Regions from separate parts of the Aeribacillus sp. FSL K6-2848 genome, predicted to be linked through region 1. Evidence: riboswitches for the same ligand, from Rfam matches in the RefSeq annotation. Region 1 holds a riboswitch; each other region holds the start of a gene.
The links. A riboswitch is a leader RNA that binds a small molecule or an ion and turns the genes downstream of it on or off. The one in region 1 is predicted to bind cobalamin.
Positions count from the first base shown of each region.

Region 2: it holds a riboswitch for cobalamin, as region 1 does, so the genes downstream of both, metE (5-methyltetrahydropteroyltriglutamate--homocysteine S-methyltransferase) here and NSS70_RS07670 (ABC transporter substrate-binding protein) in region 1, are expected to answer to the same signal.
Region 3: it holds a riboswitch for cobalamin, as region 1 does, so the genes downstream of both, NSS70_RS16230 (ribonucleoside-diphosphate reductase subunit alpha) here and NSS70_RS07670 (ABC transporter substrate-binding protein) in region 1, are expected to answer to the same signal.

Region 1 is NZ_JBBOQQ010000001.1:1,554,047-1,559,710, reverse strand. Features, by position in the region: gene cbiB (adenosylcobinamide-phosphate synthase CbiB) at 1-502, opposite strand, end outside; gene NSS70_RS07680 (adenosylcobinamide amidohydrolase) at 499-1,962, opposite strand; gene NSS70_RS07675 (FecCD family ABC transporter permease) at 1,964-3,025, opposite strand; gene NSS70_RS07670 (ABC transporter substrate-binding protein) at 2,988-3,962, opposite strand; cobalamin riboswitch at 4,067-4,247, opposite strand; gene NSS70_RS07665 (N-acetylmuramoyl-L-alanine amidase) at 4,453-5,664, shown strand, end outside.
Region 2 is NZ_JBBOQQ010000001.1:4,133,744-4,139,407, forward strand. Features, by position in the region: gene qoxA (cytochrome aa3 quinol oxidase subunit II) at 1-242, opposite strand, end outside; gene nfsA (oxygen-insensitive NADPH nitroreductase) at 709-1,458, opposite strand; gene NSS70_RS19830 (BCCT family transporter) at 1,721-3,307, shown strand; cobalamin riboswitch at 3,494-3,692, shown strand; gene metE (5-methyltetrahydropteroyltriglutamate--homocysteine S-methyltransferase) at 3,844-5,664, shown strand, end outside.
Region 3 is NZ_JBBOQQ010000001.1:3,363,058-3,368,721, forward strand. Features, by position in the region: gene NSS70_RS16220 (IS701 family transposase) at 453-1,634, shown strand; gene NSS70_RS16225 (Hsp20/alpha crystallin family protein) at 1,780-2,220, shown strand; cobalamin riboswitch at 2,354-2,532, shown strand; gene NSS70_RS16230 (ribonucleoside-diphosphate reductase subunit alpha) at 2,669-4,933, shown strand; gene NSS70_RS16235 (ribonucleotide-diphosphate reductase subunit beta) at 4,946-5,664, shown strand, end outside.

The DNA of each region.
Region 1 (5,664 bases):
AAGGAGCTCCGCCGAACAGCGCCCAAAAAAGCGGTGCGGTAATGCCATCGCTCGTATTTTCCGCTACCGTTTCCACCGTTCCCCGAACGATTTCCGATTCTGGCAAATCTGCCGTATCGCGGCCGACAATCCATGACAGCTTTTCTCTTGCCGAAACGAGATTTTTTTGGCAAAGCGGTTCATAAACTGCCAAAGCTGCTTCCCGCAAACTTTTTTCCGCTATCATAAAAGAAATGATCACCGCTTCCGCAAAAATGCCCGCTGCTGGGTGAAGCCTAGAGAAAAATGACACAATTGAAAAAGCGGCCAGCATAAAAAATAAACCGACCAGCATGATCATCGCCATACCTTTTTCTTTCTTAAAGCGCCCTTTGTTGAGGCGCCGTTCGCAAAACGCAATAGACCAGCCAAACAAGCGGACGGGATGGGGGGCATTTTTCGGATCCCCGATGACTTGATCGATTACAAACGCCAGCATGATCGCAATTACATGTTCTGTCATGTCCTTCCCCTTCTTTTTTTATTTAGCTGAATCGCTTGAATTGTACTCTCATATACCCCCCTGCCGACCAATCTTCCAAGTGTTGTGATCGTGCCAGCGTGCTGATGAAAAATGCCCTTTTGCGTGGCAGCCACCAATATGCTGTCTGTGGAAGTACCTGTTGCAATCGTATTGGAGACAGGATCCAACACTTTTTCATCAGCCAGCGCCTTCGTTTTGGCTTCTGTTGCCGTCATCACACTTTCAATAAATGCTTGATCAGATAACCGTCCGTTTATCAAAATCCATGTATTGATCGTCCCTGAAGCTATGCCATTCCGTTTTATACTATTTGCTGCATCCACTGCATTGGAAAGTCCTGCTGTCACAACAATGACAACGGAGACTCCTTCTGCTTCAAGCTCGCTGACTACCCCATCTTCCAAACAAGCCGCGGTCATCATGGCGACTGTTGCATGTTGATCAAACCCGTTTTTCTGCAGAAAATCGGCCATTTCCGAACGGCTGTCTTGACAATTGTAGCTTTTATCGACATGACGGTTGACAAAAGTGCTGTGCCAGCCAAATCCTCCGCCAATAATGGCAGATGAAAGGGTTTTGAGCGGCGATGCCGCTTTTAAATAGATGAGTTCCTTCGTCTGAACAATGTCCCTTTTTGTCACTTTATATGTTTCTTCCTGTTTCTGTTCGGGTATAAGCAGCATTTGCGGGCGGGCAAGCTCCGGATGTGATTGTTTGACAATCGAAACACCATACACCTGTTCAATCGTTTTTTCGTTCATCACGACAGATGGATTATCAACGGCAACCGCTTTTCCATCTTTTAATAACAGCAGTTTGTCACAATAAAGGCTTGCTAAATTCAAATCATGAAAAATTGAGACAACCGTTAATCCATTTGATTGTGTCCAATTTTTCAACTGATCAAGCATGATTTTTTGATGGGAAATATCAAGATGGTTCGTGGGTTCATCTAATAAAAGCAAAACGGGGTTTTGTGCAAGAGCCTGCGCTAAAAAAACCCTCTGTTTTTCCCCGCCGCTTAATTCATTGATCGCTTTATTTTTTAAGTGGGAAATATTCGTCTGCTCCATGGTCTTTTGGATGATTTGTTCATCTTCTCCCGTCAACCGCTTGAAGAAACCCGTTTGAAAAGGATAACGGCCGAGCGCCACTGTCTCCCAAACGGTATAATCAAACATTTGCGTTGGGATTTGCGGCAATGAAGCGATGTTTTGCGCCAATTTTTTCGGAGAATAAGCAGAAAGAGGTTTGCCGGCAAGCTCGATCGTGCCGCTTTTAACCGGAAGAATCCCGCTGATCATTTTTAATAGTGTCGTCTTTCCACTCCCGTTTGGCCCCAAAATGCCAAATATTTCCCCTTTTTTTACTGAGAAGGAAAGGTTTTCGATAATCTTTCGCTCTTGATAGCCTCCCGAAATGTTCTTGACTTGCAGCATGTTACCCTCTTCTTTCCATTCTTTGTTTCATTAAAATAAAGGCAAAGCTGGGAGCGCCGATTAAAGCCGTGATCACACCGATCGGAAGTTCTGTCGGCGACACGATCGTTCTTGAAACGAGATCCGCCAAAATTAAAAAAGCGGCGCCAAAAATGGCGGACAGAGGGAGAAGATGGCGATAATCACTTCCCCAAAGCAGCCTGTTTACATGCGGGATGACAAGACCGACAAACCCAATCGTTCCGCTGATGGCAACGGCCGCACCGGCTAAACAAGAGGATGATGCTAAAATAAACAGCTTTCTCCTTTTTACATGGACCCCAAGCTGCTTCGCCTTCTCTTCGCCAAAGGACAGAGCGTTTAATTCTGTTCCGTTTACAAAAATCAAAATGGACCCGATTAAAAAAAACGGCAAAAGCATCAATACGTATCCCCAGCCGCGCATCGCAACGCTTCCTAACAACCAGTTGACAATTTGTCGCAATTCTTCGCCTGTCAGGGCAATCATTAATGAAATGAAAGCACTTAAAAAGGAACTTAAAATAATTCCGGTCAGCACAATCGTTTCAATCCTCATCGTTTTTTCAATGAAATTGGCGAACAAAATCACAGCCAAAATCGTTAAAAAACCCGTAAAAATGCTGACAACCGGCAAAGTGAATGAGCCGAAAAAAGGAATTTGAATGCCGAAAAAAAGAACAAGTACAGCACCTAAAGAAGAACCTGATGAAACACCGAGCGTATAAGGATCTGCCAAAGGGTTTTGCAAAAGCCCTTGATAACAAGCCCCCGCCATTGCAAGCGAGGCTCCGACAAGTCCGGCTAAAACGACACGAGGAAGTCGAATATCAAGCACAATGCTTTTCATGCTTTCATCAATGTCCGGCGCCAAACCGGTATAGAACAGTTGATTGAAAATTATTTGGAAAATATCCTTAAACGTGATGTGAAACGTTCCGATAGAAATTCCTAAAAAGACGGAAAAAATAAGAAAACAAGCGGTCGCCGTATAGGCGACCACATGTTTATTTTTTGTAGACATCCGGATAAATTGCTTTCGCAAGTTCTTCTACTCCTTCAACCAATCTTGGGCCTGGGCGGCTCACCAAGTCGGAATGCACATCGTAAACCCGTTTATTTTTCACCGCTGATACATTTTCCCATCCTTTGCGTGCCAACACCTGGTCAACAGCTTTATCGACGTAATAGCCGTATGTCGTCACAATGACGTCTGGGTTCAGTTTTACAACGGCTTCTTCCGTCATTTGCGGCCAGCCTTCTTGATCGCCCGCTGCATTTTTTGCTCCAATGATCGTTAGCATTTCATCCATAAACGTTCCTTTTCCCGTCGTATAGATTTGTGGTGCGGGATTCACTTCGACAAAAACAGACACTTTTTGATCATCCGGAATCGTTTTTCCTTTTTCTTGAATATCCGCCAGTTTCGTTTTCATCTCAGCCACAATATCTTCGGCTTTGTCACTTGTCCCTGTAATTTTGCCGATTGTTTGGATGGAGTCATACACTTTATCAAATGATTGGGCATCTTCGACTACAAAAACATTTATTCCCGCATCTTTCAGCTGCTTCAGCCCTTCCTGCGAGTTATGGGCGCTGGAAGCATGCGCTAAAACAAGATCCGGTTTTAAAGAAATAATTTTTTCAACATTAAATTCCATCCCGCCAACCTTTTCTTTGTTTTGAACATCTTCCGGATAGTTGTCATTATCACTTACACCGACAATTTGTTCACCCAACCCTAAAGCATAGGCAATTTCAGTATTGCTTGGAATTAGCGAAACAATCCGCTCCGGTTTTTCGCTTACCGTCACCTCATTTCCTAAACCGTCCTTGACCTTCACCGGAAATTGTGAAGCCGTCTCTTCCGTCTTTTGATTGCTTTTGTTTTCAGACGGCTCTGATGTATTTTGTTGGCCGCATCCAGCCGCAATTCCAAATAGAAGTAATAAGGCTAAAAATAGTGCAGATAATTTTTTCATCATTTTCCTCCTCCAATAAAAAACATCTTCTTGAATTCGATAAGAAGATGTCTGAAAACGTACATATGTATTGTTTTCAAACACCTCCCTATCCGCGTAGGGTTTTAGGTGTGCTCAAACAGGCAGGTCTCCTGGCTCATGGTCATCGCTTCCTGGACCTTCCCGTTGAAACAGTGGTTTTCCCAGGTTGCTCCCATTCACAGTGGCGGGACCGCGTTGGATTTTCACCAAACTTCCCTTTTAAGCTGGCAGCTATGTGCCGGCACCTGTTTGCTTTTCGGTATAATGTTATGACGAAATGTATTATACATGATTTGATTGAATTCTGGTAGGAAGAAAATGAAAAAAATCGACAAATTGACCTAAATGTTTTGGATTTCGATACAGTTTTCGCTAAAAATAAAATTTTTTTGAACTTCCTTTCCATTACTTGAATAAAATATTTGTAGACAAGCGAATTGGATGTTTGAAAACGAAGGAGGATATTGCAGTGACAACCGTTCTTTTAGACCCTGGCCACGGAGGAAGCGATCCCGGCGCAACCTATAGAAATTATGAGGAAGAAGATTTTACGTTGACTATTGCCCTCTTGGCAAGACAACATTTACTTGAACATTACCAAGTCAACGTTCTCATGACGCGCACAGACGATCGAACAGTCGGTTTGTCAGAAAGATCATCCATGGCTAACCGAGAGAATGTTGATTTTTTCTGTTCCATTCATATTAATGCCGGCGGAGGAACAGGTTTTGAAAGCTATGTTTATAACGGAGGGGCCTCTCCAAGAACGATCCAATACCGGTCCGTCATCCATGATCAAATTATGAGCGTTATCGGTCCGAAATATAGCGTAAAGGATCGGGGCAAAAAAAGCGCCAATTTTCACGTGTTAAGAGAAACAAAAATGCCTGCGGTTCTTTTGGAAACATTGTTTATTGACCATTCGAATGACATCAAACTTTTAACATCGTCTGACTTTATGAGCGACTATGCAGCAAGCTTAGCCGATGGAATCGGAAAAGCGCTTAATTTGCCCAAAAAGTCGACACGCACCACCCCAACTCCGCAGCCATCGCCAGCTGCAGGCAGCAGGATGTACAAAGTCATTGCCGGTTCCTTTAAAAACCGAGAAAATGCAGAAAAGCTGATAAATGAACTGAAAGGAAAAAATGTTGATAGTTTCCTTTCCGCTGCGATGGTGGACGGAACAAGTTATTTCCGCGTTCAAACAGGGGCATTTAAAAATTTGCAAAATGCAAAAGACCAGTTGGCAAGGCTTGTTCAATTAGGATACAAGGATGCATTTATATTAACTCCTGCAGAACAAGGAACGGCACAATCAGGCCAAAAGACAGATTCATCTCGTTCATCAACACTTCAACCGAAAACCCCTTCTCCCGATTCAAGGGATATCCCTATTTTAGGAGAAACGCTCGTATCGGGAACAATCTTGGATTTATATGTAGGAAAAACAAATCCTAGCGCACCTCAGCTGGGCGATTTGTATGAACAATTAAGCAAATCCTACGGAATTCGCGGCGACATCGCATTTGCACAAGCAATTCATGAAACGAACTATTTCCGTTTTACGGGAGTAGTCAATCGCAATCAAAACAATTTTGCCGGAATCGGAGCTACCGGTCCAAATGTTACAGGAGCAAGCTTTTCTACTCCGAGAGAAGGGGTTCTGGCCCATCTTCAA
Region 2 (5,664 bases), 2.6 Mb from region 1:
TAATCCATATTGTCAGGTCTTTCCCTGTATTTCCACAAAATAATCGCAAACAATGAAAAAATGACGACAATAATCAAAAGCATAAATCCAACAGACCAAAGGATTAAATCTTTTTGAACAGCCGCTACCGGCCCCTTTGGATTTAATAAGACAAACCGTTCGCTGCATCCTGATAGCAGGAGCAAAACGGATAATGGCAAAACTTTCATAACCAACTTCAGCCAACTTGGTTTGGCCGGCATTGTGATCCCCCCTAGGATTTTCAAAAATGTGCCAAAAAACGTCAACCATTCACTTTGAAACAAAAATCATCTGTTGTAAGTGAACTTTATCACAAATTTATGTAAAAAAACTTGAATTCAATAAACAGTCAATAAAAGATTAAAATTTTGTAAAAAAATCGCCATCAATCCGACACAAAACAGGAAATCATGTGAATCGAAAGGAATGATTGCCTCTATTGCTAATAGACGCATAAGAAAAACCGGGCGAAAAACATCAACGCCCGGTTTTTCTATTCGCACACATCGGTCTTTTTGTTTTCTACATACTATACGATCGGAAAATCAGCTAATTTCTAAATCTATCCATTTTTAACAAAAACGGATAATCTCATTGTTTCCATGTTCCCAAAATTGATTTCCATTTATTTCATCAAACAATTTGTCCATACCGCAACAGAGACAACTTGGCAAGAAACTGTTCATATTATTTTAAGTTATAGCCTTTTCTTTCCACAAATTGTTTCATATACATTCTCACCGGATTTGAAAGAGCGCGAGCCATTTGCCCTGTCCAAGTATCTTTGCGGACACCATTTGTACGTTTTTCATAATATTTGGATACTATTTGATTATATTCAAGAAGCCCCTGTTTATATATTTCTTCGTTTTGCTCATATTCTTCCTCATGATAAACATGATGTAAAGGCAATCGGGGTTTTTTTCCGGTATCAACGGCCGGATAGCCGACCGTTATGGCAAAAAGCGGGATGACCCGATCAGGAACTTTTAGCAGCGCCGAAACATCCTCTAAATTGTTGCGAATTCCGCCAATATAACAAATGCCAAGCCCCATGGACTCAGCGGCTAATGCAGCATTTTGCGCGGCCAATGCCGCATCAATAAGCGCAACCATAAATTTTTCTGTGCTTTCCAAGGATACCGTCACGTCTTTATCTTCCATTTCGCCTATTAGTTCGTGCCGGTGCAGATCTGCGCAAAAAACAAATAAATGGCCGCTTTTTTCCACATAGTCTTGGTTCCCCGCCAGTTCCGCAAGTTTTTTTTTCGTTTCCGGATTTTTCACCCCAATGATTGAGTAAGCTTGTATGTAACTTGAAGTCGAGGCCGATTGGGCACATTCCACAATTAAGCGTATTTGTTCATCCGTAAGCGGCCGATCTTCAAATTTTCGAACGGATCGATGGTTTAAAATGGTTTCGATCACTTTATTCATCATCATCATCCTTTCTTTTATATTCTTTTCTCAAAGTTTAACTTTTTTAGACGCCCATTTCATCGATTTTGTTTTTCGGCCAAGCAAAATGTGAAACGTAAGGATTTGGCCGTAATCGAGAGCATTTATAAGGATTTCTTATAAAAAATAAAATAAATTGAATAAAAAAGCTTATTACGACAAATTAATCTGAAAAATTAAACTTTCTATCAATTTTGTTTAAAGATATAATAAAATGTAATCTTTTTTAAAGGGGGATTTGATGAAGAATCGAAACATTATGGATTGGCCGACCTTTATCGGGGCGCTGCTTTTGCTGTTAATTGTAGCCGCTCCATTAGCAGTATTCCCTGAACAAGGCGAAGCCATTGTATTAGCTGCCAGCAGCTTTTTAACACAAAAATTTGGAATATTGTATTTAATCATGGGTGCAGCAGTATTGATTTTTATTCTTTATGTTTCTTTTAGCCGATACGGAAAAATCAAACTGGGGGATCCTTTAGAAAAGGCTGAGTTTCCGACATTATCTTGGGCAGCTATGCTTTTTTGCGCTGGAATTGGATCAAGTGTTCTTTATTGGGGAACGATTGAATGGGCTTACTACTATACGGGACCTCCATTTGGCATCGAACCTAGATCAAAAGAAGCCGTTGAATGGGCGGCCGCATATGGAATTTTTCATTGGGGACCGACGGCATGGGCCATCTATTGCCTCCCTGCCCTGCCAATCAGCTATTTCTATTATGTAAAGAAAAAACCGGTGTTAAAAGTAAGCGAAGCGTGCCGGCCTCTCATTGGCAAAAAAGCAGATGGACCAATAGGCAAAATCATTGATGTCTTGTTTATGTTTGGTTTGCTGGGCGGAGCTGGAACGACACTCGCTTTAGGGACGCCGCTCATTACAGAAGGAATTCATGAACTTTCCGGCATCGAACCTTCGATGACACTCCAAACAGTGGTTTTGCTTATTTGTACATTGATCTTCGCAGCAAGCGCTTACTCCGGTTTGCGGAAAGGCATTAAAATTTTGAGCGACATCAACCTATGGCTTGCCGTATTATTGTTGGTGTTTGTCTTCCTTGCCGGCCCGACCGTCTTTCTGGCGGAAACGGCCGTCAACAGCATCGGCATCATGCTTGATCATTACATGCGGATGTCTTTATGGACTGAACCTTTTAACAGTTTAGGACCGTTTGAACGAACAGGCTTTCCGGAATCATGGACGGTATTTTATTGGGCTTGGTGGCTCGTGTACGCTCCATTTGTCGGCTTGTTCGTCGCTAAAATTTCAAAAGGACGCACTGTCCGCGAAATGACGCTCGGAACAGTAGTATATGGAACGCTCGGCTGCATTCTCTTTTTTGGGATTTTAGGAAACTTTGGATTATTTTTAGAACTGACAGGCCAATACCATGTAACAGCTACATTAGATGAACATGGCGGATCAGCAGCCATTATCGGAATATTGAAACAATTGCCGTTAAGCAACATTGTGATTGCCGTATTTACTGTGCTTGCCGTGATCTTTTTAGCAACAACGTTTGATTCAAGCTCTTATATTTTAGCATCTGTTGTCCAAAAAGAAGTTGCCGATGAACCTTTGCGATGGAACCGTTTATTTTGGGCTTTTGCTCTTTCCGTTTTGCCGCTTATTTTAATGTACCTCGGCGGATTGTCCACATTGCAGACTGTTAGCATTATTGGCGGTTTCCCTTTGTTGTTTATTTTTGTCCTTTTAGCCGGTTCTTTTATCAAAGCGGCAAACCAAGATTTTTATTCCAGTAAATCTCAATTATTTAAAATGTATCCTAAAAAGAAAGGCGTGAAAAGAAACCTTCTCTCGAAATAACTGTTTTCCGGAAAAATCCCAACCGCTGTAAAGACCCGCAGAAAACCTTTATGTTCTGGCGGGTTTTTGTCATGTAAAGCGGAAGAAATCGCAAGCCATCTACTTTCCTAAAAAATTTTTCTTTTTAATTGCAAATGTGGTGTTGAAAAATAAAAAAAAATCCTCTATTCTGATAATTATAGTTTCATATGTGTACCAGCAACAGGTGCGTCATATTGCAGCCGCAATATGCGCTTAAAAGGGAAGTTTGGTGAAATTCCAACACGGTCGCGCCACTGTGATGGGGAGCTTTTGATCATCAGCCACTGTTTCTGCCAGAGAAATGGGAAGGAGATCAAAAGCGTTGAACCTAAGTCAGGAGACCTGCCTGTTGTATGCACTACGACCTACGCGTCATAGGGAGGAGTGAGAAGCCATGTTCATGTTGAAACCATTTGGGTGCCTCAACACGAGCTAGGATATCCAGTCCCTCTTTTATTAGCGTAAAGAGGGCTTTTTTATTGTGTTGAGCAAAAATCAAATGGGAGGTTTTCGTAATGGCAGCCATTAGTTCAAATCTTGGCTATCCGCGAATTGGCGAACGCCGGGAATGGAAAAAAGCTTTGGAATTATTTTGGAATGGAGACATTTCTGAAAGCAGCTTACTGGAAACGTTGAAAAAGATCCGTCTTTCCAACTTAAAGAAACAGCATGAAAGCGGAATTGAGCTGATTCCCATAGGAGATTTTTCGTTTTATGACCACGTTCTCGATACTGCTTTCATGTTTGGATATATTCCTTCGAGGTTCCAGCATATGGATCCCCGTTCCATCAAAACATATTTCGCAATGGCAAGGGGATCCGAAGAAGCCGAGGCTTTAGAAATGACAAAATGGTTTGATACAAATTATCATTATATCGTTCCGGAACTGGAAAATAAGCCGCCTGCTTTTTTGGAAAACCGTCTGCTCAAGCTTTACAATGAAGCAAAAGACGAACTAAATATTGAGACAAAACCTGTTGTTTTAGGGCCGATTACTTTTTTAATGCTGGCGAAAAAATATGAAAAACGAGATTTTTATAAGCATTTATCTGCTTTCATCCCAGTTTATATTCAATTGTTGACAGAGTTGCATCAAGCAGGCGCAAAGTGGGTGCAAATCGATGAGCCTGTTCTCGTTCAGGAAATTGATGAGTCATTGATTCCGTTGTTTAAAGAAGTGTATGAAGCTTTTCACGAAGCGAATCCATCTTTGAACATACTGTTGCAAACTTATTTTGAAAGTCTTTCTCACTATCAACATATCGTTTCATTGCCTGTTGCTGCTATCGGTCTTGATTTTGTACATGATGGGGGAGCCAACAGTGCAAACATCCAAAAATTCGGGTTTCCAAAAGACAAAATATTGGCTGCCGGTTTAATCAGCGGCCGCAACATATGGAGGGCATCATTAGAAGAAAAAGCAAGCAAAATTGATTTTCTCGCTCAGCATGTTGATGTTGATCGATTGATCATTCAACCTTCCTGCAGCTTGCTCCATGTGCCGGTTACCGTAAAAAATGAACACGAATTGCCGGAAATTTTAAAAAATGCTCTCTCCTTTGCAGACGAAAAATTAAGTGAAGTCCATCAGCTGACACAATATGCAAAAGGTGAATTAAGTATAAGCGATTTACGATACGATGACCGTTATTACACGCAATTTATGAATTCTGATTTTCGGACAAACCGAAACGTGCAAGAGGCAGCCGCCAAGATTGAATCCTACCCGACGAACCGTGTGGACTTTTCTGTTCGGCGCAAGCTGCATAAAAATAGATGGAACTTGCCAATTCTACCGACAACAACGATCGGCAGCTTTCCGCAAACGAAAGAAATCCGCCAAACCCGTTTAAAATGGCGGAAAGGCGAATACACAAACGAGCAGTATGAATCGGTCATCAATAATGAAATAAAAAAATGGATTGACATTCAAGAGCAGCTCGGTTTAGACGTATTCGTCCATGGGGAATTTGAACGGACCGATATGGTGGAATATTTCGGAGAAAAACTAAAAGGAATTGCTGTTACCAAAAACGGCTGGGTGCAATCTTACGGTTCGCGCTGCGTCAGACCGCCGATCATTTATGGCGACGTTGCCTTTGATCAGCCGATGACCGTCAAAGAAAGCGTCTATGCCCAATCATTGACGGACAAACCTGTAAAAGGAATGCTGACTGGACCTGTCACCATCTTAAACTGGTCTTTTGTCCGTGATGACATTAGCTATGCGGACGTTCTTCGCCAGATTGCCCTTGCCATCCGCGAAGAAGTATTAGCTCTGGAGAAAAACGGCATAGGAATGATTCAAGTTGATGAACCTGCTATCCGTGAAGGG
Region 3 (5,664 bases), 1.8 Mb from region 1:
TTATTGTTTTTTATATTATTGCCTGCAGATTGGCTTCACAACATCGTTGTTTCAGAATGTGCAACGAATGAATAATTTTTAAATTTATAAAGTTGTCCACAGCGGTTTCCAATCATTGTGAATTTATCCAGCTTGATCTGTTAATTCCCAGCATGGCTGCAATTAAGCAGCTTACTTAATTTTCTTCGTATGTAAACTCTTGTTTAATAACAACAATATGCTATCCATTCGTTCACCAAGTTTTGCTAGGTTGTGCTTTTAAAAGCAACAAACACGAAACGATTTGGACGCAGCGGACTTATTTATATTTTTATGATTAAAAACAGTAATTTACTGTAGATGAGCAAATTCACTAACATAAATTTACATCCGAACAAAAAAGGAGACATGAACCCGATTCCTTGATTAGAATAGATGTGTCACCAAACCATTCTCAAGGAGGTTCATGTCTCATGAATAGACTACCACATCACCAAGGAATCGACAAGTTTTTCGCAATGTTGGGGCTGGCCCTTTATTTCTCTAAGCCGGTCATGAAGCATCTCGTTCATATTATCGATGCGCTGACAACGAAAGGATTTGTGGGAACCTTGACCGATCTGCATCATGAGAGCTTTCATCCCAACCATCGAACGACACTGAGCCATTTTTTCACGAAAAGCCCTTGGGATGAAGAAATCTTGCTTCGCAAACTCCAGCAGTGGATGCTTCGTCATGTGGAACGAACGGCCAAGCGAAAGAATCACCCCATTTTTGTTTCGATCGATGATACGATCTGCCGAAAAACGAAGCCTTCGTCACAGGCGAAACACGCTATTGAAGGGTGTAATTGGCATTATTCTCACGCGGACAAAAAGTCGATTTGGGGACACTCTCTCGTCTGGCTCATGGTTCATACGATGACGCAAGCCTTTCCCTTTGCGTTTCGCCTCTACGACAAGGCGGATGGGAAAAGCAAGGGTCAATGGGCCATCGAGATGCTTTCTTCTTTGGATGTGCACGGTTCTGTTTATGTGCTGATGGATTCTTGGTACCCATCGAAAACACTCGTGGAAGCCTGCCTGAAAAAAGGATTCCACGTCATTGCGATGCTCAAGACGAATCGGGTTCTTTATCCAAAAGGCATCGCCATCCAAGCCAAACAGTTTGCCCGCTATATCGAACCGAACGACACCCATCTCGTCACGGTGGGAGAAGAGCGTTATCGCGTGTATCGCTACGAGGGAGCGCTGAAAGGTCTCGATGATGCCGTTGTGTTGTTGGCTTGGAAAGCCGATCAGCCGATGACACCTGAACATCTTCACTGCGTCTTGAGCACCGACCGGGAGCTAAGCGATGAAGAGATCTTGCGCTACTATGCCCAGCGTTGGTCGATCGAATGCTTTTTTCGACAAGCGAAAGACCAGCTGAAGCTCGATGGGTACCGCGTTCGTCAACGTCGGGCGGTGAAACGGTATTGGATCTTGGTGCAACTCGCTTATGTGTACAGTATGGTCGAATCCAACAGCGATTTCTCTACCGGGCTTGACTTCCTTCGAAAGAAGAAAGGACATAGCCTCGTGGAGTTTATTTACGATGCAGCGAAACAAGATATTCCCATTGATGTCGTTAAAAAACAGCTTCATGTGGCATAAGGGGTACTCCGTTTGTCTCTTTTTACATGGTAATTATTGTAATGAAAATTGCTCAACTACAGTAATTTAAACTCTGCTTTATGTATATTTCTCTTCTCAACACAAATAATATTTTCTGTAAAAAAATCAAAGGAGGAACAATCATATGGCTCTCATTCCTTACGATCCTTTTTCTGAGATCAACCAATTTAGACGAAACATGAATCGCGTTTTTTCTGAAAGCTTCCCGCATTTTTTTGAAAACTTTGAGACTATGAATACCCCCCGGCTTGATATTCATGAAACTGCTAATGAAGTAATTGTTACGTGTGATTTGCCCGGCCTTGAAAAAAAGGAAGACGTTGACATTCATCTTGATCGCAACGTTCTTACGATCAGCGGCACAATTCAAAGAAGCAAAGAAGTAAAGGAAGAAGAAATGCATAGACGCGAACGGTTTGTAGGGCGGTTTCACCGCGCTGTTGCATTGCCGGCAAATGTAAAAGAAGAAGAAGTGAGCGCGACATATAAAAATGGCGTTTTGGAAATCCGTATTCCAAAACAAACCGAAAACAACAAAAAGAAAATTGATATTCAGTTTCATTAATTGTTTCGTGAGGTTGCAAAATTTCAATCAGCCTCACTTTTTTATTGCAATTTTCGCCAAGTACGATTATGATGAATATATAACATCAAAAATCTATATATTGTGTAATCAAAAACAATTAAATACTATATATTGAAAACCTAACGACAAAGGTGCTGTTTTCAGCTTAAAAGGGAATCCGGTGAGAATCCGGAACTGTCCCCGCAACTGTGAGTGCTACGAAATGAATAATCCACTGTACGTTTCGTATGGGAAGGATTCAAAGTAGGATGAAGCACGAGTCAGGAGACCTGCCTTTGTCCGAACGTTTCTAATTCTTCGGGGGTTGGGAAGATGAAACGATGGTTTGAATGGAGTAGTTTCGCCTTGTAAACTGCCTCCCTTTTAATCATCGTTTGATCCGCTCAGCTTCCTGAGCGGTTTTTTATTTTGATAAGGAGGATGTTTGATGAATATTACGAAAGCATTAAATCTATACGAGGTTTTTCAAAATCATTTTAACAGGAGCGATTGGGAGCTTTATCTAAGACAGCTTGAAAAAAAGTTTCCATCCCTTTCCTTTCATGAATACAGCGAGAGAGTGTCGACAACCCTACAATACCAGCAGATTGATGATCTTGAAAAATTTACAAACCTGCTGATTATTGAAGCTTTAGCAAACATTTCGGAAAGTGAGCCGGATTGGACTTTTTTAGCTGCACACGTATTTCTTGAAAAAATTTACTATGAAGCGAGCCAAAACAGAAATTACAACCAACCGGGCTACGGCGATTTTTATTTGTTAATCGAAACATTAACCGATCTTGGAATCTACAGCCCTCTTTTGCTAGAGCATTATTCAAAAGAGGAAATTATGGAGCTGGGAAATGCCATTGATCCTGAGAAGGACAAGCTGTTTACATACATCGGATTAAGGACCCTTTACGACCGGTATTTAGCTAAAGATTTTCATAAACGAACATTTGAGCTTCCACAGGAACGTTTTATGATCATCGCTATGACGTTAATGATCAACGAGCATCCGTCCAAACGTTTGCATCTTGTAAAGGAAGCGTATTGGGCATTGAGCCATTTATATATGACGGTTGCAACACCTACATTGGCTAATGCAGGAAAATCAGTCGGTCAGCTTTCAAGCTGCTTTATTGATACGGTAGACGACAGCCTTCAAGGCATTTATGATTCGAACACTGATATTGCCAATGTTTCTAAAAGCGGCGGAGGCATTGGAGTTTATTTAGGGAAAATCAGAAGCCGCGGAAGCGATATCCGGGGGTTCAAAGGAGTTTCATCAGGTGTCATTCCTTGGATGAAGCAATTAAATAATACGGCAGTGAGCGTCGACCAGCTCGGCCAAAGAAAAGGAGCAATTGCCGTTTATTTGGATGTTTGGCATAAAGATATTTTCGCCTTCCTAGATGCAAAATTAAATAACGGAGACGAACGGCTGCGCACCCATGATTTATTTACAGGTGTATGCATTCCTGACCTATTTATGGAGCAAGTTGAAAAGCGCGGGGACTGGTATTTGTTCGATCCCCACGAAGTTCGCAAAGTCATGGGATTCAGTCTGGAAGATTATTATGATGAAGAAAAAGGTAACGGCAGCTTTCGGGAAAAATATTTTGAGTGCGTGAATCATCCTTCCTTATCTAAAGAAAAAGTGCCTGCGATTGAAATAATGAAACGGATTATGATCAGCCAGCTTGAAACGGGAACGCCTTTTATGTTTTATCGGGATGAAGTGAATCGAAAAAACGCAAACAAGCATGCCGGCATGATTTATTGCAGCAATTTATGCACAGAGATTGCGCAAAATCAAAGTGCTACTACTGTTGAAGAACAATATGTCGAAGATGGAAAAATTGTCATTGTGAAAAAGCCCGGCGATTTCGTCGTCTGCAACCTTTCTTCCATCAACTTGGCACGGGCTGTTCCAGACAACGTTCTGGAACGTTTAATCCCTATTCAAGTGCGGATGCTGGACAACGTTATCGATTTAAATAACATTCCGGTATTACAGGCAAAGCTTACAAATGAAAAATACCGTGCAATCGGTCTTGGAACGTTTGGCATGCATCATTTATTTGCACTAAAGGAAATTACATGGGAAAGCGACGAGGCAGTCCAATTTGTCGACCAACTATATGAAAAAATTGCGTATTTAACCATTCAGTCGAGTATGGAGCTCGCAAAAGAAAAAGGCGCATACCCTCTCTTTAAAGGCTCGGAGTGGGATACAGGGCGATATTTTGAAATCCGCGGTTATACGTCAAAAAAATGGCAGGAATTAAAGGAAAAAGTGCAGACTTTTGGGATTCGCAACAGCTATTTAATGGCGGTCGCACCGAACGCATCGACCTCCATTATAGCCGGAAGCACAGCAAGCATCGATCCAATTTTCCAAAAAGTTTATTCAGAGGAAAAGAAAGACTACAAAATTCCAGTTACCGTTCCCGACTTAAATGCGAAAACGACTTGGTATTATAAATCCGCTTATTTGATCGACCAAACATGGAGCATCAAACAAAATGCAGTGCGCCAGAAACATATTGACCAGTCCATTTCCTTCAACTTTTACGTCCTAAACACGATTAAAGCGAAAGAATTGCTGGAGCTTCATTTGACAGCTTGGAAATCCGGATTAAAAACAACGTATTATGTCCGTTCGACATCAAGCGACATTTATGAATGTGAATCATGTGCAAGTTAAGGAGGAAGTAATATGGAGCAAACATTAACAAAACGAGTTATTATGGATCCTGATGCACCAAACCGTTCAACAGCAATAGTGAACGGAAAATGTTCCAACGTGCTCAATTGGGATGATGTCGCCTACCCGTGGGCATATCCAAAATATAAACGGATGCTCGCAAACTTTTGGACACCTTTTGAAATTAATATGGCTCAAGATGTGAAGCAATTTCCTGAGCTTTCAGAAAGAGAACAGGACGCATTTTTAAAAATTATCGGCCTCTTAGCTTTATTAGACAGCATTCAAACCGATTATGCCGGAAAAGTTGCTGATTATATTACAGACTCGAGCATAAACGCCTTAATGATTTTGCTCGCTCAGCAGGAAGTGATTCATAACCATTCATATTCGTATATTCTTTCAAGCATCGTGCCTAAAAACGTACAGGATGAAGTATTTGAATATTGGCGGAACGAACCGGTTTTAAGGAAGCGAAATGAATTTGTCACCAACGGGTATAAAGCATTTGCAGAAAATCCGAATGTGGAGAATTTGTTAAAATCGATCGTCTTTGATGTCATACTGGAAGGTTTATTTTTCTATTCCGGTTTCGCATTCTTTTATAATTTAGCCAGAAACCAAAAGATGGTAGCCACTAGCACGATGATTAACTACATTAACCGTGATGAACAAATACACGTAGGTTTGTTTGAAAAAATTTTCAAAGCGGTGCTGAAGCAATATCCTGA